Regions from separate parts of the Arthrobacter sp. 2762 genome, predicted to be linked through region 1. Evidence: riboswitches for the same ligand, from Rfam matches in the RefSeq annotation. Region 1 holds a riboswitch; each other region holds the start of a gene.

The links. Region 1 has a riboswitch for S-adenosylmethionine ahead of ABIE18_RS18850 (DUF1737 domain-containing protein). Riboswitches for the same ligand answer to the same signal wherever they lie in the genome.
Region 2: linked by a shared signal. The riboswitch ahead of metX (homoserine O-acetyltransferase MetX) and the one ahead of ABIE18_RS18850 (DUF1737 domain-containing protein) in region 1 are both predicted to bind S-adenosylmethionine.
Region 3: linked by a shared signal. The riboswitch ahead of ABIE18_RS15725 (hypothetical protein) and the one ahead of ABIE18_RS18850 (DUF1737 domain-containing protein) in region 1 are both predicted to bind S-adenosylmethionine.

What each region holds. Positions count from the first base shown of each region.
Region 1 covers NZ_JBEPSI010000011.1:51,397-61,622, reverse strand. Annotated here, with positions in the region: gene ABIE18_RS18875 (UDP-N-acetylglucosamine 1-carboxyvinyltransferase) at 14-1,537, shown strand; gene ABIE18_RS18870 (glutamate--cysteine ligase 2) at 1,664-2,863, shown strand; gene ABIE18_RS18865 (hypothetical protein) at 2,860-3,456, opposite strand; gene ABIE18_RS18860 (O-succinylhomoserine sulfhydrylase) at 3,467-4,675, opposite strand; gene ABIE18_RS18855 (rhodanese-like domain-containing protein) at 4,676-5,086, opposite strand; gene ABIE18_RS18850 (DUF1737 domain-containing protein) at 5,083-5,349, opposite strand; SAM riboswitch class IV at 5,364-5,475, opposite strand; gene ABIE18_RS18845 (NtaA/DmoA family FMN-dependent monooxygenase) at 5,642-6,970, shown strand; gene ABIE18_RS18840 (aromatic amino acid ammonia-lyase) at 6,970-8,598, shown strand; gene ABIE18_RS18835 (PLP-dependent cysteine synthase family protein) at 8,595-9,647, shown strand; gene ABIE18_RS18830 (carboxymuconolactone decarboxylase family protein) at 9,816-10,226, shown strand, end outside.
Region 2 covers NZ_JBEPSI010000002.1:172,783-183,008, reverse strand. Annotated here, with positions in the region: gene ABIE18_RS04950 (ROK family protein) at 1-391, shown strand, start outside; gene ABIE18_RS04945 (1-phosphofructokinase family hexose kinase) at 388-1,389, shown strand; gene ABIE18_RS04940 (class II fructose-bisphosphate aldolase) at 1,371-2,225, shown strand; gene ABIE18_RS04935 (DeoR/GlpR family DNA-binding transcription regulator) at 2,249-3,040, shown strand; gene ABIE18_RS04930 (histidine phosphatase family protein) at 3,051-3,707, opposite strand; gene ABIE18_RS04925 (CPBP family intramembrane glutamic endopeptidase) at 3,820-4,593, shown strand; gene ABIE18_RS04920 (VOC family protein) at 4,716-5,354, opposite strand; gene ABIE18_RS04915 (bifunctional o-acetylhomoserine/o-acetylserine sulfhydrylase) at 5,581-6,897, shown strand; SAM riboswitch class IV at 7,036-7,150, shown strand; gene metX (homoserine O-acetyltransferase MetX) at 7,165-8,286, shown strand; gene ABIE18_RS04905 (hypothetical protein) at 8,315-8,806, opposite strand; gene ABIE18_RS04900 (winged helix DNA-binding domain-containing protein) at 8,851-10,008, opposite strand; gene ABIE18_RS04895 (SGNH/GDSL hydrolase family protein) at 10,053-10,226, opposite strand, start outside.
Region 3 covers NZ_JBEPSI010000008.1:122,849-133,074, reverse strand. Annotated here, with positions in the region: gene ABIE18_RS15760 (chitobiase/beta-hexosaminidase C-terminal domain-containing protein) at 1-1,356, opposite strand, end outside; gene ABIE18_RS15755 (gamma-glutamyl-gamma-aminobutyrate hydrolase family protein) at 1,478-2,281, opposite strand; gene ABIE18_RS15750 (LOG family protein) at 2,356-3,492, shown strand; gene ABIE18_RS15745 (matrixin family metalloprotease) at 3,489-4,403, opposite strand; gene ABIE18_RS15740 (matrixin family metalloprotease) at 4,521-5,333, opposite strand; gene ABIE18_RS15735 (VIT1/CCC1 transporter family protein) at 5,478-6,641, opposite strand; gene ABIE18_RS15730 (hypothetical protein) at 6,896-7,090, shown strand; gene ABIE18_RS15725 (hypothetical protein) at 7,103-7,387, opposite strand; SAM riboswitch class IV at 7,404-7,523, opposite strand; gene ABIE18_RS15720 (sodium:solute symporter family protein) at 7,736-9,277, opposite strand; gene ABIE18_RS15715 (helix-turn-helix domain-containing protein) at 9,543-10,118, shown strand.

The DNA.
Region 1 (10,226 bases):
ATATTTCTTGAGTATGACGCAACCTACCGCCGAACATGTAGGCCTCCTGCTCCGCAACGCGCGAAGCGAAAAGGGCTGGACGCAGGGGCAGTTGGCTTCTGAGCTGGGAACCAGCCAGAGCGCTATCGCCCGAATGGAGCAGGGCAAACAGAATCTCAGCCTCAGAATGATCGAACGTCTGGAGGCCATCTTCGGCCGTTCCATCGTCAAGGTGGGCAAGCCACAGATGACGCACCTTCGGGTGGAAGGCGGTCACACGCTGTCCGGCGAAGTGGATGTCAACAGCAGCAAGAATGCAGGCGTGGCCCTGCTGTGTGCAAGCCTGATCAACCGGGGCACCACCACGCTGCGTCGCTTGGCCCGCATTGAGGAAGTCAACCGGATCGTTGAGGTGCTGACGTCCATCGGCGTCGAATGCACCTGGCTCAACGGCAGCGACCTCCGGATCCGCAGGCCCGAAGTCCTTGACCTTGAATCGATGGACGTGGAGGCGGCTCGCCGCACACGCAGCGTCATCATGCTGCTCGGCCCGCTCCTGGACGAGACTGCCGAATACCTGCTTCCCTACGCTGGTGGCTGCGACTTGGGCACGCGCACCGTTGAGCCCCACATGCAGGCATTGCGCCAGTTCGGGCTCACGGTGGGGGCAAAGTCCGGCTTCTACTCCGTGGTGGCACCCCCTGCCGATGGGCACGATCGTTCCTTCGTCCTCTCCGAACGTGGCGACACCGTCACCGAGAATGCCATTATGGCTGCCGCACACCGCGAGGGCACCACGGTGATCCGCAACGCGAGCCCCAACTACATGGTCCAGGATCTTTGCTTCTACCTGCAGGGCTTGGGTGTGACCATCGAGGGCGTCGGTACCACGACCTTGAAAATCACGGGCCGGTCAGCCATAGACGTGGAGATCGAATACTTCCCGTCCGAGGATCCAATCGAAGCCATGAGCCTGATCACCGCAGGTATCGTGACGAACTCCGAGGTCACCATCCGCCGGGTTCCCATCGAATTCATGGAAATCGAGCTGGCCACCCTGGAACAGATGGGCCAGAAGCTGGAAATCTCAGGCGAATACATGGCCCGCAACGGCAGGACGCGCTTGGTGGATGTCACCACCAAGCCCTCCGAGCTCCACGCGCCACAGGACAAGATCCACCCCATGCCGTTCCCGGGGCTCAACATCGACAACCTGCCCTTCTTCGCCGTGATCGCGGGCAACGCCGAGGGCCAGACCATGATCCACGACTGGGTCTACGAGAACCGCGCCATCTACCTGACGGAGCTCAACAAGCTGGGCGCCCAAGTGCAACTCCTGGACCCGCACCGGATCTACGTCAACGGACCCACCAAGTGGCGCGCTGCGGAGATCGGCTGCCCGCCTGCCCTGCGTCCGGCAGCGTGCCTGCTCCTGGCGATGTTGGCTGCCCGTGGAACCTCGGAGCTTCGCAACATCTACGTGATCGAACGCGGCTACGAAGACCTGGCCGAGCGTCTGAACACCATTGGCGCCAAGGTGGAGTACTTCCAGGACTAGGCACGCTTTTCTGCTGGATCATCCCGACTGCCACATGGCGTGGAGCCCGGGTTTAGGGGCCGCCACGTCGGCAATGCAGGGATGATCCAGCAGAATTTCTCCGGCCGCATGAAGCAGAATGGTGCCATGCGGACTTTCGGGGTGGAGGAAGAGCTACTCATCGTCGATCCTGTGACGGGAGAGCCCTTGGCCCTCGCGGATGCGCTGCTCGCAGGACCGGAAGCGGCGGCTGAAACAGGGATGGGGCTCAGCCACGAACTGAAGCTGGAACAGATCGAAACCCAGACCCGTCCGTGCCATACCTACACCGAGCTCCTCCAGCAGATCCGGCGTGGACGGGCGATGGCCAATGACGCCGCCAGGAAGCACAACGCCCGGGTGGCCGCGATTGCCACCTCGCCCCTGGCCAAGAACACCCACACCACCCCGGATCCCCGCTTCGCCGTGATGCTTGAGCGCTTCGGGTTGACGGCCCACGAGCAACTGACCTGCGGTTTCCACGTGCACACCGCCGTGGAGTCACCTGAAGAGGGCGTGGTGGTCCTCGATCACATCCGCGACAAACTTGCTGTTTTGACGGCCATCAGCGCCAATTCCCCATACTGGCGTGGGCTGCCCACGGGTTTCGAAAGCTACCGGATCCAGGCATGGAACCGGTGGCCCACGTCCGGGCCCTCTGCCGTGTTTGGCTCGCTGACTGCCTACCGGCGCATGGTCCAGCGCCTCCTGGACACGGGGGTTCTCCTTGACGAGGGCATGATCTACTTCGACGCCCGCATCTCCCGCAACCATCCCACCGTGGAAGTCAGGGTGGCTGACGTCTGCCTCCGTTCGGAGGACGCAGCCTTGATTGCAGTGCTTGTGAGGGCACTGGTTGAGACCGCTTCCCTGGAAATGCTCGACGGCGTTGAGCCCGCCTTGGTGCCGACGGCCCTGCTCCGGATGGCGAGTTGGCAAGCGAGCAATTCGGGACTTCGCGGAGAACTCCTGGACTTTGGCGACTTCCGTCCCCAACCGGCAGCGGACGTGGTCTGGGCTTTGGTGGATTACCTGAGTCCTGTCCTGGACGACCAAGGTGAATTGGAGCTCGTGAAGGCCGGAATCTCGGACATTCTTGAGCGCGGGAACGGAGCACGGGAGCAACGCGAAGCGGCAGAACGTTTCAACAACCGGCAACGTGACGCACAAAATCCGCCGGGAAGCCCGCCCAGCAATGAGGCCTTGGGGGCGGTGGTTGGGCATGCGGTGAAGGCGACGATTCGTGGCGCTGCCGCAGACTCGCACAAGGATCCGGCGCCCGTCCTGACCAGGGTCCGCAGGCCCTAGGGTTCTGCGGAGTCGGTCTCTTCCCACGTCATCAGGTACGCCCCCGCTAAGCCTTCGACAATGTAGAACGCGAAAGGCGGGATGTCCTTCTTGGCCACAAGTATGGCGCCGTAGATGGGGGCGCTGGCTGCGGCCGTGACCCCGATCCATCGTTTGGCGGGCGATGCCAGGAGGCTTCCGCCCAGCGCCGCCAAGGCAAGGACGTGGAGCCCGGAGTAGGCGAGGAATGGTGCATTGGATCCCCGGCCGTAGGCAAAGCGTTCCAGGTCCGAGGCCCGGCGGGACAAACTGGACACAAAGAGCGGGGCCCCTGCTAGCAAAGCGGCCGCGGCTGCAACAGCCCACCGCTTCGCCTGTCCGCGCGGAAGACGACGGGCAAAGGCTGCGAATCCGACCGGCACCGCGACGGTTCCAGCAGCAGCGAGGTGCTGCCCAATCACCCAGCCACGCTGGCCGGCCTCGAGCATACGAAGACGTTCGGCGGCATCGGGGGTGATGTAAACGCGCGATACCGGCGAGATCCCTGCAAACCACACCGCCGTGCCCGCAACGATGACCGTTCCGGCACGGCGATAAGGATGATTCCCGCTCATGGCAGCAAGGCTAGACCTGTTTGAGGGCCTTCTCCAGATCCAGGATGAGATCGTCCACATCTTCCAGGCCCACGGACAAACGGACCACGCCGTCGCTCAGCCCGATGGCCGCGCGACCTTCGGGCCCCATGGCCCGGTGGGTGGTGGTGGCCGGATGGGTGATGAGGGACTTGGAGTCGCCCAGGTTGTTGGAGATATCGATGACGCGCAGGCCGTCCAGCAACGCGAACGCGGCGTCCTTGGCCGAACGCCCCGAAGAGGGCAGCAACTCGAACGTCAGCACGGTGCCGCCGGCCTTCATTTGCTTGGCTGCGAGCTCGTACTGCGGGTGCGATTTCAGCAAGGGGTACTTGACCCAGCTGATGGCGGGTTGCTGCTCAAGCCATTCTGCGATTTTCAAAGCGGAGGCTGAACTGTGGTTCACGCGCAAGCCAATGGTCTCCAGGCCTTTGGTCAACACCCAGGCGTTGAACGCGGAGAGCGACGGTCCGGTGTGCCGCATCAGCTGCTTGACCGGGCCATCGATGAATTCCTTGGTGCCCATGATCGCCCCGCCAAGGACACGTCCCTGGCCATCGATGTGCTTGGTGCCGGAGTACACGATGACGTCCGCGCCCAAGTCACCGCAACGCTGCAGCAGGGGAGTGGCAAAGACGTTGTCGACGACGACGGTCGCTCCCGCAGCATGCGCCAGCTCGCTGACGGCGGCGATGTCCACGATTTCCTGCATGGGGTTGGACGGCGACTCGAAGAACACGGCGGTGGTCGGTTCGGAGAGGGCAGCACGCCACTGGTCGAGGTCGGGACCGTCGACAAACACGGTCTCGACGCCCCAACGTGGCAGGATCTCGTTGAGGATCACGAAGCACGAGCCGAACAGGGAACGGGCGGCCACCACGCGATCACCGGCAGCCAGGAGGGCACCCAAAGCGGTGAACACCGCGGACATGCCGGACGCCGTCGCAAAGCACGCTTCGGTTCCTTCGAGCAACCGCAACCGCTCCTGGAACGTGGCTACGGACGGGTTGCCGTAGCGGGAGTAAACGAAGCGTTCGTCCTCGCCGGTGAAGGCACGTTCGGCGGCGGCAGCGGATTCGTAGACGAAGCCGGAGTTCAGGAAGACGGGTTCGGACGTCTCCTGGAAGTTGGTACGGTCAAGGCCACCGCGTACTGCCTGGGTGTCAGGGCTCCAGCTGGCGGCATCGGGATTGAAAGTCACTTAGTCGTTCCCCAGGTTGGTTGGCAGGCCGCGGTTCTTCCAGCCGTTGATGGTGCGCTCGCCGTAGCGGTCCGGGTCACCTTCGAAGCCCTCGAGCACGTTGTAGGCGGTGAACCCGGCCTGCGTCGCGGCGATGGCGGCAGAGATGGAGCGCTGGCCTGAGCGGCAGATGAAAACGAGTTCCACGCCCTCGCCCTCGGGTGCCTGCTGCTGCAGGTCCTCAAGGAAGCGGGAGTTGGGAATGCCACCGGCGAGGTTCCACTGAATGAACAGGGGATCATTCTCTGTGGCTTTGGTGTCCGGAATGCCGATGTGTGCCCACTCGGCCTCGGTGCGGACGTCTACCAGGATGGCGCCTTCTTCAAGCTTGGCCCACGCGTCCTGCGGGGTCAGGTCACCTGCGTAACTCATGCGTGTCCCTCGAATGCTTCTTCGTCGTCGTCGTTCTCCAACTGGTCAACAGCATTCGCGACGGCGGCGTCTGCGTTGGCGATGGCAGCGGGCAGGACGACCGCCTGCGCCACGATGACATCCGTGCCATTGAACGTGGCTGCCGGGCTGCCGTGGAGCACGTAGCCGTCGGCGAGGGCCGTGGTGATCCGCTCGCAGAATTCACGGGTATCCGGCCCTGTAATCAGGCGGTAGGAGAGTTTTTCTTCAGTGGGTTCAGGCATTGGCTGGTGCTCCTCAGTCACGCTTGCAGTTCGAAGTGTCGATACGCCGAGTAGTCACCTGAGGCACCCCGCCGGAGAGAGGGTTGCCGACCAGCAAGTCAGGGCTTGGCGCTGGTGCTCATTACTCAAGAAAAACGTAACATCCCGCGGCGGCGGCCCGCACTTGCAAGCGGTTACGCGGTCGTCATGTTGCGTAACCGGCCGGCGCTGGGGTAGCAGCCCAAATGTGACGCCCCGGGAGCATAATTGACGCAGTACGACCCCCTGTAACTTCGCAAGAAATCAGGTCGCGGTGAACGGACAAGGCAGCTCTACACTCAAGCCCATGCTGCATTTTGGATGGTTCGTGGGGCACGGTTTTGGTGTCCAGGGGTGGGGAACTCCCGGTTACAGCCTGGGCTACGACTGGAAGAAACCTGCCCTGTATCAAGACGCCGTCCGCGCGTTTGAGCAATCCGGCCTTGACCTCTTCATCATCGAGGACTCCCTTACTGTTCCTGATACTTATGGCGGCACCGCCGAGGTTTCGCTGGCACACGCCTCCTTTGCGCCCAAGCATGATCCTTTGGCGCTGGTCCCGTACCTTCTGTCCGCCACCAAGCACCTTGGGATTGTGCCGACTGTCAGCGCTTCGTTCTATCCGCCCTTCACAGCCGCACGGCTCCTGGCCACGCTGCAGCACTTCTCCGAGGGCCAGCTCGGCTGGAACGTTGTCACCTCCGGCAGTGACCTGGCGGCACAGAATTACGGGTTGGACCAGCAGATTGAACACGACCTTCGGTATGAGAAGGCGGAGGAATTCGTCGACGTCGTCCGGCAGCTTTGGCGCAGCTGGGAACCCGGCGCTGTGCTTGAGGACGTTGAAGCCGGCGTGTTCGCCGACCACACCAAAGTGCACCCCATCAGCCATCAGGGTGACTTCTTCAAGGTCCGCGGTCCGCTGAACACCGCACCTCTGCCGGAGGAGCCCGTACTGGTGCAGGCCGGTGCTTCTCCTCGGGGCAAAGCGTTCGCGGGTGGGCATGCAGATGTGGCGATCGCCTTGGCGCGTGGCGTTGACGGCATGAAGGCCTACCGGGATTCCATCCGTGCCGAGGCTGCCAAGGCTGGCAGGAACCCCGACGACGTCAAGGTACTTTTCGTGCTCAAGCCCACCGTGGTTGGTTCATCAGCCGAGGCCGAGGAGTTGCGTGCGCAGCGCCGGGAGCTTACCCAGCGTGATATCGACAGCCAGCTCAACTCGATCTCCTACCTGTCCGTGATCGACTTCAAGCAGTTCGACCTCGATGCGCCGTTGCCTGAATTGAGCACCAACAGCAACCAAGGCACGTTGGAGCACTTCGCCAAGGCAGCCCCTCCGGGGTCTACCCTGCGCCAGATCCTGCAGGCACGCAGCGGTGGTGCCGGCGATTCGATCATCGGCACGGTTGGTGAAATCGCGGACTACCTCGAGGAGACCGGCGAGGCTGTGGGTGGCGACGGCTTCCTCTTCTCTGGCTTCGTGGACCCCGTCACCGTGCACGGAGTGCTGGACAAGCTCACTCCCGAACTGCGACGCCGTGGCCTGTTGAGGAAGAGTTACGGCGACGGCGGCTTCCGCCAGAATCTTCTGGACTTCTGATGTCCTCCGAGCCCATTTCCTCCGAGCCCGGAACCCTGCTGATCGGCACATCGCCGGTGGACCCTGAAAGCGTGGCGCAGGCTGCCTTGGATCCGGCGTTTCACGTGAAACTCAACCACGATGCGTTGTCTTTGATCGGCCGCTCACGCGAAGTGCTGGAGCGTGCGTCGACCTCAGGGCAGAAAATCTACGGCCTCAACACCCTCCTCGGGTCCGGACGCGATACGGCTGTGGAGGAGAGGTCGGTTCTCGCCTATCAAATCCAGGTAGTCAGATACCACAACAGTGGTGTGGGCGACCATCTGGACCGGCCCTCCGCTCGCGCCGTGATGCTCGCCCGGCTCATCGGATTCAGCCGCGGCGGCTCCGGTGTACGCCCGGAGACCGCCCAGTTCTATGCGGAACTACTAAACCGTGGAGTTCTTCCCGCCATTCCCCGCGAAGGCTCAGTCGGCTCATCGGACCTCACCCAGCTCGCCGCCGTCGCCGCCGTCGTCATCGGTGAAGGTGAAGCGATCGATGCGAACGGCACCTTGGTACCCGGGGCGAAAGCGCTCGCCGACGCAGGTCTTCAGCCGTTGCGACCAGCGCCCGGTGAGGCCCTGGCCCTGGTCAGCGCCAACGCTTACTCGGTAGGCGCCGGCACCCTCGCCTTGGTGCGCCTGCAACAGCTGGCGGAACTCGCCGACGTCGCGCTTTCCCTCTCGCTTGAGGCCATTGCAAGGTACGACGGCGGTGGAAACCTCAGCCCGTTTTCGCCGGCTATCCAAGCGGGCAAGGCGGTGGACGGGCAGAAGGTCTCGGCGGCCGCGGTACGTTACCTGTTGCGCGGCGGGTGGTTGGAGGACGTTCGCCCCGAAGTATCGGTGCAGGATGCTTTGTCATTCCGTTCTGCGCCCCAGACGCACGGCGCTTTTCGCTCCTTGGTTTCACAGCTCCGCGCTGCTCTGACGGTGGAGCTGAACGGACGTGGCGACAACCCGTTGGTTGATATCGAAACCGGGCACATGGTGTCCGGCGGGAACTTTCAACCGATGCAGCTGGCTCTTTCCTTTGAGGGCCTGCGGCTTGCCCTGGCCCACGTGGGGATTTCCAGCGAGCGACGCATCGCCAAGCTGTATCCGCCACAACGGGTGATCCGGGCCAGGCATTTGGAGGCTGCCGCCAGGCACCTGGAGGCTTCATCGTCGAATGCGGTTTCTGAATCCGGACCGGCCGCAGGCCTTGCGCAGGAGGAGTTGCCCGGGCTGCTCTGGTACTCAGCAGCGGGACTGCTGTCCGAACTGAAGTTCCTGGCAGCGCCGGCGACGCTCGGGGCACCCACCCTCTCGGCCGACGTCGAGGACCACTCCACCTTGGCGCCGTTGGCGTTGCAGCAACTCGAAAGGTCATTGGAGGCCTTGGAGAAATTGCTTGCTATTGAGGCTCTGACGGCGTCGTATCTGCTGCTCGAAGCGGGAGCCGCGCAGCCTCTTGGGAAGGGGACTGGCGCCGTCGCGGGCCGGCTGGCTGATGTGCTGGCGGATCGGCCGTCGGCAGCGGACCTGGTGGAGCGCGCGCGACGTGATTTGCGTGATGTGGTGGCGCAGGAATTGCCGCCTATGGCTCAAAGGGAGGGGACCACGTGAGTACCGCAATCCGCAAACAAGGCGCACACTCGGCGGCAGGGCTGCCGGACGGCCTGGATGCTTCCGTCCTGGACAAAGTTGGCAACACTCCGCTGGTGAAATTGGAGGCCTTGGGCCGTGGATTGCGCAGCACCATCCACATCAAGCTTGAGTCCGAGAACCCCGGCGGATCCATCAAGGACCGTACTGCGCTGAGCATGGTCCGGGCGGCCGAGCAATCAGGAGAGTTACAGCCGGGCGCAACCATTGTGGAGAGCACTTCCGGCAATACCGGGATCGGGCTGGCGCTCATCGGGCGGCTGACGGGGCATCCCGTGGTGGTGGTTACCGGCGACACCATCTCCCAGGAGAAACTTGCCGCGCTCCACAGCTACGGTGCCCGCGTGGTCCTGACGGACTGGAGCGCGCCCTCGGAATCCCCGGAGAACGCCCGCGCTGTGGCAGCGCGGATCACGGCCGAGACGCCTGGTGCTTGGCGGCCCATGCAATTCGACAACCCTGCCAATCCCGCGGCGCACTACCAAACCACCGGGCCGGAGATCTGGGAGCAGACCAACGGCCTGGTGACGCATTTCGTGGCTGGAATCGGAACCGGCGGGACCATCAGCGGCAATGGCAGGTTCCTGAAGGAGAAGGTTGCGGCATCGCGGCCAGGCGGGCACCTGGAAGTTGTGGGCGCCGACCCCTACGGCTCCGCCTACAGTGGTGGACACCCCGGCGAGATCCTGGTGGACGGTGTTGGTAACTCCTGGCCCCAGGCTGAATGGCCCAAGGCCTTTGACCGCTCCATTGTTGACCGCTTCCTGCGCATCCCCAACGACGAGGTCTACTCCACCGTGCATCGGCTCCTCGACGAAGAAGGGCTTGCGCTGGGTCCGTCATCCGGGCTCGCTGTGGCCGCTGCTCTGCGTGTGGCGCGGGCCGCACCCCACGGTTCGGTGGTGGTGGCCATAGCGCCCGACGCCGGAACGAACTACCTGAGCAAGGCCTTCAATCCCGTGTGGCTGGCAGAGAACGGAATCCACCTGGCCCGCGACGCCACCGAATAGGTTCCTCTCTCACTTCCAACGGCTTTCGGACGGATGTTCTCTCACGTCCAACGGCTTTCGGACGGATGTTCCTTCACTTGACGCCCCGCTGCGGGACGGCGGGGCAGCTCAGCGGGAGCATGTCTCTGTGCAGCCAGCACCCCGTGCCTGTTGCGCTAGGCTCCAAGCATGCCTGAACAGGAAACAAAAGCACGTCTCGCCGGCTATCTGGATAAGCAGCAGCCCGAGCTCTACGCAACACTGAGCCACTATGCCCAGCAGGTGATTGGGGAAGCCGACCGCACAGGTGTCCCGCGGCGGACCATCGAACTTCTGAACTACCTTGCGTCGCAGATCAACGGCTGCGCATTCTGCCTGGACCTGCACCATCGCCGGGCCTTGGGGTACGGCGAAACGGAACAGCGTCTGTCCTTGGTAGCTGTCTACAAGGAAGTGACGTTGTTTGAGCCGGCTGAGCGGGCGGCCATGGAAATCACTGAGCAGATCACCCGGATGAGCACGTCAAGGCCCAGCCCCGAACTCTTCGAGCGGGCCCGTGAACACTACAACGACGAGCAAATCAGTGTCCTCTGCATGGCA
Region 2 (10,226 bases), on a different contig from region 1:
AGGGGCCACCATCCTTGAGGCCGTGGGTTCGGCAGGCGCCATCGCCAAGCGATACAGCAGGAAGTCGGGCAACACCGTGGACGGTGCCCGGGACGTCCTTCTCCGGTCCCACAATGGAGATGCCGTGGCTGCCCGTGTGTGGGCGGACGCCGTGGACGCCCTCGCCTTCACCATCTGCCAATGCGTGAACATCATCGGCACTGAAGCGGTCGTGATCGGGGGAGGCCTGGCCGAAGCAGGCGAGGACCTACTGGAACCGCTCCGGGCACGGGTCGACCAGATCCTGGACTTCCAACGACGCCCACGCCTCATCCAAGCCCAGCTTGGCCAGGACGCCGGGCTCCTTGGCGCAGCACTGAACGCACGTGCGCTCTTGGACGGTGCCCGATGACCGGCACCGCCGCGGCCGGACGCGGCACCTCCCGAAACGGCGCAACCCGCATCGTCACGGTGACCCCCAATCCAGCCATCGACATGACCTACACCGTCCACGGAATCACCGAAGGCGCCAGCCACAGGGTGCCCACACCCATCAGCCGCGCCGGTGGCAAAGGGCTCAACGTTGCCAGGGTGGTTCACCAAGTAGGCCATCCGGTGCTGGCCATTGCTCCAACAGGCGGAGCTGCGGGACAGACCCTGGCTGCTGAACTCTGGACCAGCGGCGTGCCCCACACGCTGGTGTCTGTCGCCGCAGAGACCCGCCGCAGCATCGCGCTCGTGGACACCGTCGCCGGCGAGACCTCCATCTTCAACGAGGAAGGCCAGGCACTCCTGCCGGACGATTGGCGCTCGCTGACCGCCGCCGTCGTTAACGCCGTACGCGGCGATGACGGAGAAGCTCCGGCAGCTGTGCTGGTGGGTTCCGGCAGCCTGCCACCGGACGCGCCCGCCGATTTCTACCCGTCCCTGGTGAAACTGGCACACGACGCCGGCATCCCGGCCATCATTGACACTTCGGGACCCGGAATCATCACTGCAGCCCAGGCGGGTGCCGATGTCCTGAAACCCAATCACCACGAGCTCGCGGAAGCCACGGGGGAATCGAGCGTGGAAGCCGCTGCGCTCTCGCTGATTGCCATGGGGGCCCGCACGGTCCTCGTCAGCGCCGGTGCGGACGGAATGCTCGCCTTCGATCACGCAGCACCGGGAGGGTACTGGAGCGCCAGCCTCCCCGGGCCGCTGAGCGGCAACCCCACAGGGGCGGGCGACGCCGGTGTGGCAGCTGCCGCCGTCGCCCTCGCCGAAGGCATCACCGAACCCCGCGAGATTCTCCGCCGGGCCACCGCCTGGTCCGCCGCTGCAGTGCTCATGCCCGCAGCAGGCGAGATCTCGCCGCGATACCAGGAACTTGAAGAACAACTCATCGTGACATGGAAGGAGACCCGGTGACCCTTGTCAGCACGCGGGAATTGATGGACAAGGCCGCGGCTAACGGTACGGGCCAAGGCGCGTTCAACGTCATCCATGTGGAAACAGCGGAGGGACTGGTGGCGGGTGCCGAGACCGCGGGAGTTCCACTGATCCTGCAGATTTCGGAGAACTGCGCCAAGTACCACGGTGGACTCGAGCCGATCGCGCTGGCGACTTTGGCGATCGCCCGCGACGCATCGGTGCCCGTTGCGGTTCACCTGGACCATGCCGAATCCGAGGACCTCGCTCTCGCTGCCGTGGACCTGGGCTTTGGCTCCGTCATGTACGACGGCGCGCACTTGCCTTATGAGTGGAACGTCGCAGTCACGCAACGGGTGGCCCGCTACGCCCACGAGCGAGGCGTTTACATGGAGGCCGAACTTGGCAAGGTGGGGGGCAAGGACGGTGCCCATGCACCCGGTGTCCGGACCGATCCTGCGGAGGCGCAGGCGTTTGTTGAAGCAACGGGTGTAGATGCGCTCGCTGTAGCCGTTGGCTCCTCCCACGCCATGACCGAACGCAGCGCCGCACTGGACCTGCACCTGATCACGCGGCTGAAGTCTGCGGTCGGAAAACCGCTCGTCCTGCACGGCTCTTCAGGCGTCACAGATGAGATGCTCGTAGCTGCGATCGGCGCAGGTATGACTAAGATCAACGTATCCACACATTTGAACGGGTTCTTCACCCGTGCCGTCCGTGAGTACCTCGATGCCAACCCTGCAGTGGTGGATTCCCGGAAGTACATCAAGGCCGGCCGGGACGCACTGGTGCTGGAATCCGCACGTTTGCTCACGCTGTTCGCCAAAGCGAAATAGCCAGACCCCGCGAAAGGCTTGTCATGACCCGCACCGATCGGCTGACCGCCATCCTTGACCTCCTGGCCGAATCCGGCCATGTGGAAGTCGAGGACATCGTGACGCGGCTTGGCGTGTCACCGGCCACGGCACGCCGGGACTTGGACAGCCTTGCCAAACAACGGCTGCTCAGCCGTACCCGCGGTGGCGCCACCACCGGATCCGTATCCTACGATCTCCCGGGCCGGTACAACCGTGACGACCATGCCTTGGCCAAGCAAGAGATCGCCCAGGCCGCCTCGGCCCTCATCCGCCCCGGAGCGGTGATCGGCTTGAGTGGGGGAACCACCAACACGGCGCTGGCCCAGCTGTTGTCCACCCGTGAGGACCTCAACGCGCCATCCAACAGGCCCACTCTCACGGTGGTGACCAACGCGATCAACATTGCATCGCAGCTAGCCGTTCGTCCGAACATCAAGATCATGGTCACCGGGGGAATCCTGAATCCGCGCTCCTACGAGCTCGTGGGGCCCTACACCGACGTGATCATGCAGAAGGTTGCCCTGGACATTGCGTTCATAGGGGTCAATGGTGTTGACCCGGACCTCGGCCCCACCATCACCGATGAAGGCGAAGCCATGGTGAACACGGTCATGGCGCGCCGGGCCACTGAGTCCTACGTCGTGGCTGACTCCTCCAAGGTGGGCCGCCGCTCCTTTGCGGCCATGGCCGGGTACGACTTCCGGCACCTCATCACGGACGCCGGGATCAGCGCTGAGGATAAGGCCGCGTTTGAAGCCAAGGGCACGGAAGTCATCGTCGCGCCCGGCAGCTGAGTGCACCCCGCTAGAAACGCATTCTCGGCGCGTGGAGCACTGAATCGTCAACATCCCTTGGCACCCACTGGCTGAACGGTTCGTCCAGACTGTACTGGCCGTCGTCGGTCCTTATCAGCGTGCGGAGTTCGGCGTTGTCCGGGTTGTTCAGGGATTCGAAATACTCAACAGTCCAGTGGAACCAGCGCATGCAGAACAGCCTCATGGTCAGTCCGTGGGTGACCATCAGGGTATTTGGGGCGTACGTCGGCTTTTCCCAATGGCGGTAAAGGGTCTCCATGAACGAGGACACGCGGTCGTAGACGTCCGAGCCTGACTCGCCCTCGCGGAACCTGTAGAAGAAGTGGCCGTACAGGTTTCGCAGCTCCTTCTGGTCCTCGATCTCCCCGGCGATCTGGAAGTTGGCCCAGTCCTGCTCACGTAGCCTGGGTTCTTCGATCACACGCTCGATCAGAGGTCCGAGGTCCAACGCCTCAAGGGTCTGGTACGCCCGCAAATAGGGGGACACGTAAACGCAGACCTGCTCGCCGTCGAGCTTCCGCCGGAGGCCCTCGCCTGCTATCCGGGCCTGTTCAATTCCGAGTTCGGTCAGCGGAATGCGGTAGTCCGGCACACGGTTGTAGATCGATGTGTCGGCATTCGCGGCGGACTGGCCGTGCCGGATCATGAAAATTCTCCCTGGGGCACTCATCCCACCAAGCATAGGGTCTGCCTGCGGGTGGAACCCGAAGGTGCGCAGTTCACGGCAAAGTGGCAGGAACTGCAGGCAAGATAGGTATATGCTCCTTGCTTCACGCCGCCGCCTGCGCTCCGAAGTACTCATCGTACTGGGCCTGTCTTTGGGCCAGTCCGCCGTGTACTCCGTGGTGCAGCTCCTGGACAAGATGACGCGGGCGCCGCTGTCCGAGGCAACTTCGACGCTTAACAGGTCCCAAAGCACCCGCGAGTACTTCGATCTCACATACCAACTGCTGGATATTATCTTCGCTTTGGTGCCGGTGGTCCTGGTGTTCTATTTCCTGTCATCGCATGCCCAAGGTGGCAGGGAAGGTGCAAGTGGCTCAGGCTTTGCCCGGCTGGGGTTCAACTTCGCACGCCCCGGCAAGGACCTTTTGCACGGATTGGGCCTCGCAGCCGCCATTGGCATCCCGTCACTTGGCTTGTACGCGGCCGGCCGCGCCCTCGGAATCACCACCGCCATCGTGCCCAGCGGCCTGGAAGCTTACTGGTGGACGGTGCCTGTGTTGATTCTCTCGGCGGTTCGCCACGCGATCGTTGAGGAAGTGATCGTCGTGGGATACCTCATGGACCGTTTCGGAAAATTCGGCTGGAGTTCGGCGCTGGCCATTGTCGTAAGCGCGGCCCTTCGTGGCAGCTACCACCTGTACCAAGGCTTCGGGCCGTTCATCGGCAACTTCGCCATGGGATTGGTGTTCGCCTGGATCTATACCAAGACGAAGCGGGTGATGCCTTTGGTCATTGCGCATGCGCTGCTGGACATCGTCGCGTTCGTTGGCTTCAGCCTCTTCGGCAAGGCGATCGGCCTGGGTTAGGCGCCATTAAAGAAATTCGGCCGCCATCGGTGGGTGACGTCGTTGGCACCCGCTGATGGCGGCCGAAGCTTGACCGGACACACTGGACCGGGAGGGGACCAGGGCCCCAGGGAAAGTGCGCGTCAGATGGTGACGGCTCCGGATGCGGTTTCGAAAGTGACGGACATGATGCCGGGCGTACCGTGCGGGGCCATCCACTGGACAGCGACGTCCTCAAGTGGCTTCTCCACGGGTTCGCCCAGCCATTCGGTAACGCGTTCGGCCGAGCCTGCAATGGTGAGGCTGGACATCTTGACGTCACTCTCATAGACCTTGGACGGGTGCAGTGAGGGATCGCCCTCCCACTTGAGCAGGTACGGCACCTGGGGATCGGCGATCAAGCCGAGAATGCCGATCTGCTGCCATACAAGTTCGCGGCCATCCGGGAACTTGCGGTTGCCCGGAACTGCGGACCGGCCGAGGCGTTCCTCGAAGGGGGCGAGGTCGTCAACGGCGACGCACCAGCCCATCCAACCGCCGCCAGCCGCCGAGCGTGCGCGGACTGCCTGGCCAAAGGGTGCCTTGTCAGAAGCAGGGTGGTCCAGGACCTCTACGACTTCCAGGTATTTGTTATCCGCCAAGGGAATGATCATGTTCCGGGTACCGAAGCGCGGGTGCACTCCGCCCCGGACTGCGTCCACTCCCAGAGCTGCGGAAATTCGTTCGGTAGTGGCCAAAAGGCCATCTCGTTCACAAGCGTAAGAGACGTGATCCATGCGCATGGCTTCATCTTGGCACTTTGTGATCGGGGTCTCAGCTAAGGGAAGCCTAACTAACATGGGACCTTGTTGCGCGCCGCCGGAAGGCGTCACGCCGGGTCGCGTAAAGACTGAAAAATACTGCCTTCGTCACAAAGCTGTCCAAGCACCCGGGCGCTTCCTAGACTGGCCCCAGCCCACGCCTACAGCGATCAACGGCAAACCCGCGCGCCACTAAGAGGAGAATTCAATGTCCCAAGGATGGTCTTTCGAAACACGCCAGATCCACGCAGGGCAGGAGCCTGACTCTGCCACGGGAGCGCGGTCGCTTCCGATCTACCAGACCACGTCCTTCGTTTTCCCCAGCGCAGAGAGCGCAGCCAACCGCTTTGCCTTGGCCGAGCTCGCCCCGATCTACACCCGTATCGGCAACCCAACACAAGATGCCGTGGAGCAACGGATCGCCAGCCTCGAAGGCGGACTGGGCGCATTGCTCCTTAGCTCCGGACAGGCCGCGGAAAGCTTCGCCATCCTGAACATTGCCGAGGCCGGAGACCATATCGTCGCCAGCCCCAGCCTTTACGGCGGCACCTACAATCTGCTGGCGCACACGCTGAAGAAGTTCGGCATCTCCGTGACGTTCGTGGAGGACCCGGACAACCTGGACCAGTGGCGGGACGCCGTGCAGCCCAATACCAAGCTGTTCTTCGGCGAGGTGGTGTCCAATCCGCGCCAGGACGTGCTGGACATCGAGGGTATTTCACACGCCGCGCATGAGGCTGGTGTGCCGCTGATCGTGGATAACACGCTTTCCACCCCATACCTCATTCGTCCCATCGAATGGGGAGCGGACATCGTGGTGCACTCGGCTACCAAGTATCTGGGCGGCCACGGTGCGGCGATCGCCGGCGTGATCGTGGACTCCGGAAACTTTGATTTCGGCAAGGACCCGGAGCGCTTCCCCGGATTCAATACTCCGGACCCCAGCTACAACGGACTCGTTTACGCCCGGGACCTTGGCAAGGACGGCGCGCTCGGAGCCAATCTCTCCTACATTCTCAAGGCCCGTGTGCAGCTGCTGCGCGATCTGGGTTCGGCGGTTTCCCCCTTCAACGCCTTCCTCATCGCCCAGGGGCTGGAAACCTTGAGCCTGCGCGTTGAGCGCCACGTCTCGAACGCCACTAAGGTGGCGGAATGGTTGGAAGGCCACGACGACGTCGAATCGGTCGCCTTCGCGGGTCTGCCGTCCAGCCCTTGGTACGACCGTGGCCGTAAGTATGGGCCGAGGGGTACGGGTGCAGTGGTGGCATTCAACATCAAGGGTGGCGTCGAGGCCGGCAAGCGATTCGTCGACGGCCTGGAGTTGCACTCCCATGTTGCCAACATCGGTGACGTCCGCTCGCTGGTTATCCACCCGGCGTCGACTACCCACAGCCAGCTCACGGTCGAACAGCAGCTGGTTGCGGGCGTGAATCCAGGCCTTGTCCGCCTGTCCGTGGGAATCGAGCACGTGGACGACATCATTGCTGACCTGGAGGCTGGTTTCCGGGCTGCCAAAGGCGCTTAGCGGGCGGCCGCCCGCCGACGAAAATTCGCCGGGCGGCCCTTCGCCGTGTGTGTTCCTGAACGAAGCGGCCCCAAACCGTCACACAGATGTCACATTCTTCGCCAAAACAGCGGTATTTTTCCTAGACTCTACGTATTAGGTCATGAGTGCCAGTGACAGCCCCGGCTTGCTGGCCGGCAACCCTCCTCCGCGGTGGGGTGCCCCGGGTGAAGACCTGGCCTGTCGCACGCAAGGCGGCAGGCAAGCGCGAGGTTAGGTGTCAAAGGAATGACCATTACTGCTACAGCACCCCCCAAACCGGGCAAAGAAGACGGGACGGTCAAGTACGCCGGCGTAGGTTCGCTGGAACTTGAAGCCGGCGGTTTTCTCCCGGACGTTGTGTTGGCCTATGAGACCTGGGGGCAGTTGAACACGGATGCGTCCAACGCAGTCCTCGTCCAGCACGCACTGACGGGAAGCACGCATGTGGCCCGCGGTGCCACTGATGAGGAAGGCTGGTGGGAGCAACTCGTTGGCCCCGGCGCGACGATCGACACCAACCGGTTCTTCGTTATCTCCATCAACATTGTGGGCGGCTGTTACGGCAGCACGGGCCCATCGTCCGAGGCGCCGGACGGGCGGCCCTGGGGATCCCGCTTCCCCCTGATCACTTTGCGCGACAGCACGGTGGCTGAAGCCCGCCTCGCCGACGCGTTGGGGATCAAGTCATGGCACGCCGTCCTTGGTGGTTCCATGGGTGGGGCGCGGGCACTCGAGTGGGCGGTGACGTTCCCTGAGCGTGTCCAGCGGTGCGCAGTTATTTCTGTCGGCGCCTACAGCACAGCCGAGCAAATCGCTTTCGCCCAGTCGCAGACACTCGCCATCCGCCAGGACCCGAACTTCAACAACGGCGATTACTACGGTGGACCAACTCCTGAGGCGGGCCTTGCCCTGGCCCGACGGATAGCCCACATCACGTACCGATCAGCGCTGGAGCTTGATTTCCGCTTCGGCCGGGAAGCCCAGCACCAGGAGACGCCCTTAGCCGCTCCTGTCCTGGGGGAGCGTGGCCGCTACCAGGTGGAAAGCTACCTCGACCACCAAGGCACCAAGCTGGTGCGCCGGTTCGATGCCAACAGTTACATCGCCATCACTGAGGCACTCATGTCCCACGACATCAGCCGGGGCCGGGGCACCTTGCGGGAAGCCTTGGCCAGCGCCACTGCTGAATTCTTTGTGGCAGCCGTCGACTCCGACCGCCTCTATTTCCCGGCCCAGTCATTGGAACTGGCACAAAATCTGCCTGGCGACGTGCCCGTCCACCTGATCGAGGCCCCCATCGGGCACGACGGCTTCCTCACCGAAATCGGGCAACTGTCGGCCCAACTGCATCAGGCCTTCTTCGCCTAACGGCCAGGCTTTCTTCGACTAGGCCCGCTCAGCCGTTCATGATCTCGCCGCGCTGCTTCATGTAGTCCTCCATGGCGATCTCGCCGTTGCTGAACTTGAGGTCCAGTTCGGCCAGCTTTCGCGCGCGGAAGCCTTGCTGCTCAGAGCCGCTGTTGGTGGGGAAGGCAGGTGAAGAAGCGTTCGACGGCGGTCCTGCCGGCGGTTGCGCATCGGCAGGGCGGACGGTGGCGGGCTCCCCGGGATAGCCCGGGTAATTCTGGGTGGGATACCCCTGTGCGGGATAGTTCGGTCCCGGAAGATTCTGCGGCGGGTAGCTCTGCTGCGGGTAACCCGGTCCTGGAAGATTCTGCGGGGGATAGCCGGGGCCCGGATAGTTCTGGCCAGGATAGTTCTGACCCGGGAAGCTACGGTCCTGGAAATTACGGTCCTGGAGCCGCCGCGCCCGGGACCTGTTGTAAAGACGGATCCCCATGGGAATCAGCCACGAGCAGACGATGATCCAGAAGATCAGATTGTTCACGGTGCAGGCCTCCTAGGTCTTAAACCCAGCTTAGTCCCGCCGTTTCACACCAGCTTTGTCTCCATGCCCAGGAACCTCCCGTAGCGTTCCACCTCTGCCTCCAAAGCTTGTTGTTCGGCTGTTGTGACGGGCCGGTTCATTCGGACATCGAGTTCGCAGATCCCACCGGAGAAGCCGTGGCGCCACCATCCGGCCAACCTGCCATCCAGCAACACCACGTGAATGGGAGCATCGCCCTCCGGGAAATAGGGTGCCCTTCCACCGAGGTAGTGCCTCGATTGGGAATAGCCCATCACGTATTCGTCGTAGCACTGGATGAGATCGACACGGGGGAGCAGCGGCCCATCATCAGCTGGCGGGGGAGTCGCAGCAAGTGCTTCCACGTCTTCTGCTGGCAAGTAGAAGTCCAGGCCCTCAATCGCCACAGGCACCAAGGCGCTGGGAGCGGACTCTTCAGCTATCTGTAAGCCAAGCCGTACATCCTTCATGGTCAGTCCGGACCACGCGGCACAGTCCTTGATGGTTGCAGGTCCGCGGCTGGTGAAGTATCGCAGGGCCAGCTGGCCCAAGGCCCACTCACGGTCATCGCCGATCAAGGGCGCGTTGCCAGTGGCGGGTACACGTTCCTGGAACAAGGCGTATGTCTGTTTGAGTGCACCCCCTGCAGAACGGACGGGTGCACCGCTCACCAGGATCTTGCTGATCTCCGCGTGCATGAGGTGGTAAACGAAGCCAAGGCCTTTGCCGGGGAACCCTGCCTGTTCCAGTACCCCGGCTAATTCTTCGCGTGTTTTGTGGGCTCCACCGGCCACAGCTTCAGCGAGGATGTGCCCGCTGCGGGCGGCGGCGTGCTCATCAACTCCCGTCTGCCTGTACATGCCTTTGTTGCCTTGATGAAGGCGATCCGCAGACAACCCCATCAACCAGCCGAGGTCCTCACGATGCACAAAATGCCACGTCGGCCGCAGGATATGCGTCCGGAGGATCCTGCCGTCAGCCACCGCCTGCTCCACCTCATCGGCAGTGGTACCGGGCGTTCGCTGGGCAAGGCTCCACCTCGCATAGGGAAATTCCTGCGACTGCACCGCGAGGAGGTTGCGCAGCACGTCATCAACGCCTTCGCCGTACGGAGCCCGCAACTGCTGACGCCGAAGCCTGGATTGCACAACCTCGTCCGGCGCCAGTGAAATGTCAGCGTGCATCGCGGAGCTCTTTCCGGGCGTCAGTCCTGCAAACGACCCTCACGTTAGCCGCGCGGCAGCATGGTGCCGTTGGGACCGAAGACCGGTCCCGCCGTCGGGCGTTTAGGGGTAATGCCGTCTCCGGAGGATCGATGCCGCAACCTGCGGATAACCCAGGGAACAAAGTACTCACGGGCCCACACCAGATCCGAGGAACGGGCTTCACGCCAGGTGCGAAC
Region 3 (10,226 bases), on a different contig from region 1:
GGCCTCAAACTCGGCCAAACCGGCGTTGGTGGTGGTGGAGCTGACTGAGGTGATGTTCAAACGCACAGAGCTCACGGTCTTTGCCGGGAAGTTGATGGTGAGTCCGGAGCCGTTATTGGGAAGCGCAGGGACTGTCACCGTGCTTCCATCCGAGAACAGGAGGTTTCCTCCGGTAACCTGGTCCGAGAGGAGCGGCCGGTCGAACAAGGTCACCGAGTTGATGGTCCTTGTGGGGGAGAAGCTGTACTGAATCCAGCTGCCTGCCTTTTCGCCCGCCGTTACCCACTCACGCGTTGCGTCCATGGGGGTGCCCCAAGCGTACCCATCCCTGGCTTTCTCCGGGCTCTGGGCTGTTGCTTTCTGGGATGACGCCGTGACGGTGGTCCCGGCCGATTTAGCGGCGTTGCCCACCCACTCAATGGCTGTGATGTATTGCCGTTTCAGCCACTCATCGTAGGGGGAATCGGGGCATCCTTCGCCAGGACTGCTGCAGATATACATGTCGAAATCCGCGAACCGCACGAAGGTGTCCACTTTCGTGGTGAGTTCGGCACCGGTCACATTTTGGGGGTACTCGTCAATCACGTAGGCGTCGTAGGCCAAGGAGGTGTGGGGGCCGGTGTAGCTGCGCGTAGCAAGCTGGGCGAATTTGGCCGTTGCCCAATGGTCGCTGTGGTCGTAGGGGTTGTTGAAGTTGCCGGTCCAATCCTGTGTACGGAACGTGGTCGGTTGGAAGTTGGCCACCAGCCGGTTCAGCGCGGTCTGGAACTGGGACTTGGTAAAAGTGGCTGCGTTGTCCACGGGCCTGATGGAGGAAAGCCGTCCGTCCCAAAGTTTGAGGATGCTCTGGTCGTTGTACGCTGCGCTGCCGTCGCCATTCGGGAAACCATCGGGAAGGCGCATGAACACCACCGAGATGTTGGGTGCGCCATTGAGCGTTTGCATGGTCAGCGGCCGGTTGGGTACGCCTGCGTCCGAGGTGGTCCACGAATCAGACACCCCGGCCATCTTGGAGTAACTGGCCCTGATGCCGGCTTCCAGGCTCTTCCAATACACCGCACCCTCGCCGGCCTCGCCCGCAGTGGTGAACACCGTCTGGACACAGCGTTTGGCCTGGATGTCCCTCATAAAATCCGGGCTGAGGAACAGGAGGTCATCATCCGTGTGCGCCACGATCTGCATGGCCCCGCCGGTTCCTGCGCATGGCGGTACGGCTGCCGCTGCAGGGGCAGCCGAATATACGACGAGTCCCGCGAAGGCCAGGAGTGGACCAAGAAGAAGGCTTAGGAGTCGCCTGCCGAAAAAATGGGCCTGCCGATTCGGATGACGGACGTATTTTGGACGGTCCACAACCATGCTCCTTTGAGCAGATGTTGGGCCCCCCAGCCGGCAAATTTACGACGCCCGCAGGACGTCATTCCAATGGAGTTATGCGCTGGCCGGACTCTCAGTGGAACGGAAAGCGATGCAGTGAGCGCTACTGTACTCCTCCGGGGCGAGCCTGAATAGGGTTCCGGCACACTTCCACGAACGCCTTAAAGGGGGCCAGCCGCTTGTTATCGGGAAGCTGGGACGCTTCGGGATGCCACTGCACCGAGGCCACCCAGCGGGAAGGGTCTTCAAGCGCTTCCACTGTGCCGTCGTCGGCGATGGCCGTGACCACCAGGCCTTCACCCACCCTGGCCACGGCCTGGTGATGCCCCGAAGCGATCTTGATGGAGGTCCCTTCCGGCGCGCCATAGAGGGCTGCGGTCTTCGATCCCGGTGCGAGCACAACGTCATGCCATGCCCACTCGCCGGCCGCGGGATCGTCGGGATTCAATCCGTTGTGGTTGACGGCAGACGGCGCCATGTCCTGGATCAACGTCCCGCCATAGAGCACGTTCAACAACTGATGGCCGCGGCAGATCCCCAGCAGCGGAAGGCCGGCGTCGATCGTGGCCCGTGCGACGTCAATGTCCAGATGGTCCTGTTCCGGGTTGACGTCATACACCGAATCCTCCGGGTCCTGGCCATAAAGACGCGGTTCCAGGTCCCCGCCACCGGGCAGCAGCACGCCGTCGAGCGTTTTCATGACGGAGGCCAGACGCCCGGCGCTGTCGGCCGAAACGGGGGTCAGCAACACCGGCTGTGCACCGGCTTCACGGAGCAAATCCACAATAAAAGTGAACAGTTGGTTGGCTTCGCCCACGCGGGCGTCGGGATTGTCCGAGCTGCTAAGGCGAATCGGAACTCCGATACGCGGCCGGGCGCCAGCGCCGCCCTCATCTGAAGTCTTCATGCTTCATCATGCAACGGAACACCGCCCTGCGCGTAAACGGGACTCAAGCCGTTGAGCACTACTACGCTGATGCCATGAATCCCTCCGGTGCCTTGAACCCAAGTCCACGGACGCTCGACGTCGAAAGCATCGTCCATTTCGACAAACTGGTTACTTCCGGGGCGGGATCCATGCACGGCTGGCACGCGCAATCGCTGGACCTTCGCGGACGCTCGCGGGAACTGAAAATGATGGACCCGCAGGGCGCGATCTTCCTGGGATGCACTTTCGACGACGGCATCGAGGAAAGCCTTCGAAGCCGCGGCGCGCTCATCTTTCCCAAGATGCGCGGCGTGCCGTTCAACCCGTATCGCGGCACCCTCTACACAGCCAGGGAACTCTACGAGGACATTTCCACTACCGAATATGAAGCCACCCTGGATGCCAGGATTTATGAGTGGAGCATCCTGCCGGGAAAGCGGGCAAGCATTGACGCAACACTCGCCGCCGCCCTCCACGACCACGCGATTGGCGACGCCCTGGATGAATTGCTGCAAGATGGTGACCTGGCAGGTACCAAACTCGTGGGCGTCATGGGTGGACACGCCGCGCAACGCGGAACCAAGGAATTCGCGGACGCCGCGCAGCTGGGCCGCTTGCTCGCGCAAGCCGGGTTCACGGTGGCCACCGGCGGTGGCCCCGGCGCCATGGAAGCGGCCAACATGGGCGCCTACCTCAGCGGACTGCCCGACGCCGATTCCACAGCCGCACTCCAAGCGCTCGCGTCAGTACCGGGGTTCAGGCCCTCGGTGACGGCTTGGGCGCGGCAAGCAGCCGCCGTCGTCGAGCGTTACCCGGAAGGCACCGCGACGCTGGGCATACCCACCTGGTTCTACGGCCACGAACCACCCAACCTGTTCTCCACGCACATCGCCAAGTACTTCGCCAACGCGATCCGCGAAGCGATCCTCCTGGAGCTTTGCAACGGCGGGACAGTGTTCCTGCCCGGTTCGGCCGGAACCGTGCAGGAGATCTTCCAGGACGCTTGCGAAAACTATTATGGCGCCCCCGAAACCATCAGTCCCATGGTCCTGGTGGGCCGCGATCATTGGGAACAGACCTATCCGGCGTGGCCGATGCTGCGCAGCCTCGCGGCGGGGAGGCCCATGGCGGACAGGATCTTCCTGGTGGACACTGTGGAGGATGCGCTCGCAGTGGTGGCCGCGGGCTAGAAGTCCTTGCTGCACGGGCCGGAGCCGAGTTGGGCAAGGCCCGTCTTGTCCCCGGTGGCGTACTCGCGAACCCACGAGGCTTGGTCGTACATCAGCTGGCGCGGGTCATCCACATGGTCCAAACCAAGAACGTGTCCGAGTTCGTGCATGATCACGGCCGTGCCCACTTCCTTGCCTTGGGGCGAGTCCATGATCCCGGCGAACTGGGGTGCATCCAACGATACCGAGCCAGTCACATACGCCTTATAGCCGTTGCTCAGGCCGATGGAAGAGCTTCCGCCCAGGCCCACCGTTTGTCCCGTCAGCCGCGGCACCCGCTCCGGCGTGGTCCAGGCAATGAGCACAGGCGCCCAGCGGTCACCGTACGTGGTGGGCTGGTAGCCGGCCCTGTTGGTGCTGGGGATTTCGGATGTCGGACCGTCATAAATGAACTGCAGCCCGGAAGCGAGGCTGGCCTGCCGGACGGCGTCCTCCACCATGGAATACCAGCTTGTTGGGGCCAGATCCGAGTTCACCACGTAGTGGATCGGCCTGCAAGGGGAGTATGCCAGGGGAGTTCCGTCCTCCTTGACAGCCAGGAATTTGTAGGAAGTGCTGGTCCGCTGCAACGGCGCCGGCGTGCCCAGGGGTGCGTCGGCTTCCTCAAAGCCGGGCAGCGGATCCTGACGTTGGCCAAAGGGAACCAGTCCGGGCCGTGGCGCTTGGCTCTGCGTCGTGGAATCGGACCAGAAACTTTGCAGTTCGCCGCTGAAGTAGGCGCCGGCGCAGACCAAACCGATGACGCCGAACAGGAACAGGATGGCAGCGATGCTGCTGTGTTTGATGGGGGGCCTGGGCGGCGGCTTGGCATGCTGCTGATAAGGCGGCGGGGAATAGGGGTCTGGCCACTCTGGCGACCCATAAGGTTCCATCGAACCCCCTCACGGGACGGCCCAATCGGACGGTGGGGCGCCGCCGTCGGCCGCTTCCGTCAGGATAGAACCCATGGGACCGCGAGTCCATGGCGATTCGTGAGAAGCTGCGCTGCTTCAGATGTCCTTGCGGCAAGGAGCCGAGGCCAGGAGGTGAAGGCCGTTCAGGTCGCCGGAAGCCAATCCGTCAGGGGCGCCGATCTCCGGGTACATCAGCTGAACCGGATCATCAACATGATCCAAACCCATGACGTGCCCCAGCTCGTGCTGCATGACCGCCAGCACGTAGTCCGAACCGCCGTCCTCGGCAAGAAGCTCCGCTACTTGCGGGGTGTCGAGCTCCAGGCTGCCCGTGATGTAGCTCTTGGGACCATTGTTGAGTGAGTACATGGTGCTGCCGCCCGTACCGATGACGGTCTCAGCCAGCGCCGGAGCCGTCTCGGGCGTGGTCCATGAAATCAGCAAGGGTGCCCACCGGTCACCGTACTTGGACGGTTGGTACGGTTCGCGTTTAGCGGCAGGCAACTCATCGGTGCTGCCATCGTTGATGAACTGGATTCCGGACGCTGCGGAAATATTGGCGATTGCGGTGGCTAGCAGTGCATCCGTACCCTCCGGTGCGGTGGCGTCATTTACCACGTAGTGCAAGGGTCGGCACGGCGAGTACCCAACCGGAGTGCCGTCGTCGTTGGTTGCCAGGAACTTGTACGAATCGCTGGCGTTGGCTGGGGGCGGCGGCGATGCGAGCGGGGCGTCCGCCTCGTCGATTCCTGGAGGCGGCGCGTCCAGGGCGCGGGCCGGGGTCTGTTGGATCGGCTCGCTTTTGGGAGAATTGGGCAGGGCCACGCCCGGAAACAGCCCGATGATTCGCGGATCGCCGTGGAGCAAACCGCTGACAAGGACAGCCACGACGGCGGCGACACCGGCCATGAGTACGCCGCGAAGAATTCGGAGGGTTGTGCCCGCACGACGGTGTTTTGGCGCGCGCAACGGCGGCTGCTCCGAATCCACGGTTCTCCATTCCCTACGCCCCGGTCACGCGGGGCCGCGCGGAGGACGAACCAACATTACCGCCTAGACGATCATCGTTCCGAACGCGAGGCCAAGCCCATACGTGGCGGCCGCGGCACCCAGGCCGATCGCCAGCTGCCGGAAGCCACGACTCAGCGGTGAGGTCCCGGACAACAGTCCGACGACGGCGCCAGTCGCCAGGAGCGCGATGCCCACCAGAACACCGGCTACCATCAGTGCCGCCGCACCCGTCATGCCGAAAATGAACGGAAGGATGGGCACGATCGCACCCGAGGCGAAGAAGCAGAAGCTGGACATCGCAGCGCCCCAGGCAGACCCCACGGTTTCGTGGTCGTCAGTGGGTTGCTCCTTCTCGGGTTGCAAGGAGAGGCTGGGATCGCAGTCGCAACTGAACAGTCCCATGCGTTCGGCGGCGCGGTGCTCGGCGGCCTCACGGGTCATGCCGCGGGCCAAATACACCAGCACGAGCTCATTGTGTTCGATGTCCAAAGAAGGGGCGGCTGTGAGGGTAGCCTGCGTGGGCAGCGTGGCGTTGAGCAACTCCCGTTGCGAGCGGACCGAAACGTACTCGCCGGCCCCCATGGACAGGGCGCCGGCCAGCAATCCGGCAACACCGCTCATAAGGACCACTGGGCTGGGAACGCCCGTTGCGGCCATACCCATAACCAGTGAAAGGTTGCTCACCAGGCCGTCGTTGGCACCAAAAACGGCGGCGCGGAAGGTACCGGAGAGCCTGTTGCGTCCACGCGTGGCAAGGCCCCGGACAACTTCTTCGTGGATTTGTTCGTCGGCAACCATGGCCGGGGTCGCGGCAGGTTCGGCGCCGTAAGGGGAGCGGCCTTCCGCGCGCTGAGCCAAGGCGAGCACGAACACAGAGCCGAAGTGCCGGGCCAGGAAGCCCAGTAGCTGGCTACGGGTCGAAGCTCCCTTCGGCATGCCAGCGTGCTCTCCGAGGAGCTTGAGCCAGTGTGCCTCGTGCCTTCCCTCTGCCTCGGCCAGGGCGAGCAGGATCTGGCGTTCTTCGCCGTCACGACGCTGGGCGAGTTCCCGGTAGACGGCGGCTTCGGCCCGCTCGTCGGCCAGGTATTGACGCCAGCGCCTGATGTCCGCGGACGTGGGCGGGACTGGTTGGGGCGGTGTTCCGGATCCGGGGGCGGGGTCCGGAGCGGGGCTCGACGAACCGTGGGATTCCTGGTGCTTCTGCACTTTTTCTCCTGTGCTGGGTGGGGTAGTAGCGGCCCCATTGCACGCCCACTGTACCGCTTATTGGCGCGGATTTTTGGCCGGTATTCCTTAGATGGAATGTTCGGCATGCCTTAATTTTGGGCTCGATCCTGCCTTGCTCCGGGCGTGCCTTGACCCTGTTCAAGCACAGTGCTCAGATGGAAGGACAGGGGCGGGGGCCCTCCCCGCACTCGGTCAGCAGGCTGCTTGCCAGCCCACCAGACGGAGGTTGCAGCATGGACACCACCGAACCGCACGCCAACCACCCGGAACGGGAGACCATCGAGTCAGACCCCGCTTACGACTATAGCGATGACCAGGAAGTCGACGAACCCTGGGTGGAGGAAATCGACGTCCCGGACGACGACGAGCGGGTTGTTCCCCTGGATGAAACCGAAGAATTCCGCGGGGAAGAAGACGAAGAATTCTAGGACCGTTTTCTTCTAGGCAGGGCCCTCTTCACCGAATCTGAAATGCCGCTCCAGTCCCGCCGGACGCCCGAGCGCTGCAACAGTCACCGTCAACGTCCTCGACGAATCACACCACCGCGACGGACGCACAGCCTGGGCAAGGGCCTTTGCTATCAGGTGCGCTTCGTGGTGCCGGAACCGGCTCAGGCCACCGTTCACGAACAGGGTCACCGTCCCAAGGACAAGGTCGACGCCGGGAATCACCGGGACGGTGGGCGCTTCGGATTCGGTGGGGGTGCTGAGGGCTTGGTACGGCAAGGACTGCTCCTTTGGGGGAGTGCTCTTGCCCGCTCGGTTGTCTCTGGTCCGGGACGGGCCGCTTCCTCATCCGAACCACCCGTGAACATGGGGTTGGTGTGTGGCCAGTCGGAGCTTGGCGCCACCTCTCTTGAAGCTGGGACCACTGTACTGGAGGAGTGCTGTCCTGGAGAAGTGTGGTCCTCGGATCCCCTGCGTTGTGGGGCCTGGTGTGCGTGCCAAAGGGTGTGGATGGGGCGCAGAGTGGCCCTCGCAACGCCCGAATCTAGACGGAAAGCGCAACGGCGACGCTGCCCCGGGAAGGGGCGGCGCCGCCGTCGAACATTACTTGGGGCTGGGTCTGCTCAGCTAGCTGGCGTGGTGGCTGCTGACAGGGTGGGCCTCCAGGGGCAATTCGTCAGAGACCGCACCGGCCACGCGCTTGTCCCAAGCGGCCCGAACTTCTGGTTCCGTGGGCGGCGTGAGGAGGGAAATCACGACATAGGCCACGAACGACGCTGCCAGGCCGTAGTAGATGGGTTCGTTGGCGTAAACGCCATCGACGCTCGGAATGGCTCCAGTTGCGAACAGGATCAGCAAGGCCAGAGTCAGAATCGAGCCCATTGCCATGGACCAGGCAGCAGCGATACCGGTTCCGCGCTTCCAGACGAGGCCGCCGAGGATCGCGACGAGGAGGCCGCCTACCAGGATGTCGTAGGCAATGGTGAGGGCAACAACCACGTCCTGCGCGGCCATGGAGATCAGCACCGCAACGATGCCCAGGCCAAGAACCCAGTAACGGTTGGCCTTGACGTCGTGCTCGGGGTTTTCGGTGTCGTCAGTGTTGATGGTCTTGCCGAACCAGCTGGCAACGAACGGAACAACATCTGCGCGAGCCACGGTGGCGGCGGCAATCAGGGCACCTGAAGCAGTGGACATCATGGCTGCAACAGCTGCGGCCATGACCAGGCCGCCGATGCCGATGGGCAGGATGTGCGTTGCCACTTCGGCATACACGACGTCCTTGCCGAGGTTGGCGACATCAATGTTGGGGAGCGCCACCCGGGCGGCCAGGCCGATCAAGGCGCCGGCTACACCGTAGAGGATGCAGTAAACGCCGGCCGTCGCGCCGCCCCAGCGTGCAACCTTGGGAGTCTTGGCCGTGAAGACGCGCTGCCAGATGTCCTGGCCGATAAGGAGTCCAAGGGTGTAAACAACGAAGTACGTGATGATCGTCTGGAGACCGATTCCGTCAATCTGGAAGAAGCTCGCATCGACACGCTGACGGATGCCATCCAGTCCTCCGGCCGCATTCATGACGAACGGGAGCATCAGGAAGAAGATGCCTACGGTCTTGATGATGAACTGGACCTGGTCGGCCAACGTGATGGACCACATGCCACCGATTGTCGAGTAAACAAGCACGATCGCACCGCCGACGGCGATCGCCATCCAGCGTTCCCAGTCGAAGAGGACGACGAAGATCGTGGCGTATGCGCCGGTGGATGTGGCACAGAGCATGAGGGTGTAGGCCAGCATGACGATTCCGGAGGTCTGCGTAGCCTTGCTGCCGTAGCGAAGGCTCAGCATTTGGGAGACCGTGTAGATCTTCAGGCGCTGGATGGTCCCGGCGAAGAGCAAGCTCAGGAGGAGGACGCCGGAGCCGATTGCGACTACCAGCCACATCCCCGAGATGCCGAACTTGTAGCCCAAGCCGACGCCGCCGACGGTGGATGCGCCACCGAGGACAACTGCGGCCATGGTGCCTGTGTAAAGGAAGGGTCCCAGGCGGCGGCCGGCCACCAGGAAGTCGCTGTTGTTCTTGGTGCGGGACTTGCCCCACCAACCGAATGCGAGCATGGCAAGCAGGTACACCACCACAATGGCGATGTTTATGAACGATGAGTCCATGAGTGGCTCCTTGGAGCTGGTGCACGGAGGTTGGGGTTTTCGACGATACTCCTGCGAAGCGCCGAAGTCTCCGTGCTGATGATTGGAGATTGGGTTCGTGTTGTGCCTCACAGACAACACTTGTTGCCTATGAGGATATGTTGTGATCGGAGTAACAGTCAAGGGGCTTTGGTCATCGTTGGGCTGTTTGTGGCTCCCACAGCCCGTGATCCCGCTACTATTGCTGCAATGACAGGGCCCAATGACAGGCCTGAAAGGTTCGTGAATGAAGGCTCTCCCCGTTGAACCAAGCAACGTTCCCGTTGCCATTGGTTCCAGAATCCGCGCAGCCCGCCAGGCGCAGCGCCTCACCATCGAGCAAGTGGCGGACGCCACGGGACTGACCAAGGGCTTCCTCAGCCGCGTCGAGAGGGACCTGACCTCGCCGTCGGTCGCTTCCCTCGTCACCCTTTGCCAGGTCTTGTCCGTGTCGGTAGGGGACTTGTTTGCCGCTCCGGAAACGCACCTGACCAGGCGCGACGACGGTCCCCGCATTTCCTTGGGTGGTGAGGGCATTGTGGAGCGTTTGTTGACGGCCCGCTCGGAGCGGCGCCTGCAGATCCTTCAGGCCACCATCGAACCGCGGGGCCGTGGGGAGAACGAGCTCTACGCCGTGGACTGCGACGTTGACGTCCTTCACGTGGTGAAGGGACGCATCAAACTCATCCTGACCAACGAGGAGTACGACCTCGAAGAAGGGGACACGCTCTCCTTCCCGGGCAGGGAGCCCCATACTTGGGTCAATCCCACGGACGAAACCGTCGAGGTCCTCTGGGTTCTGGTGCCCGCAGCGAGCCGCTAGGCCTTCCAAGCCACGGACCCTGACCTCTTTTGAAGGCTGAAGGGCCGTGATGCAACCAAGATTGGTTGTATCACGGCCCTTTCCCTGTCAAAGAAAGTCAGGAAGCAA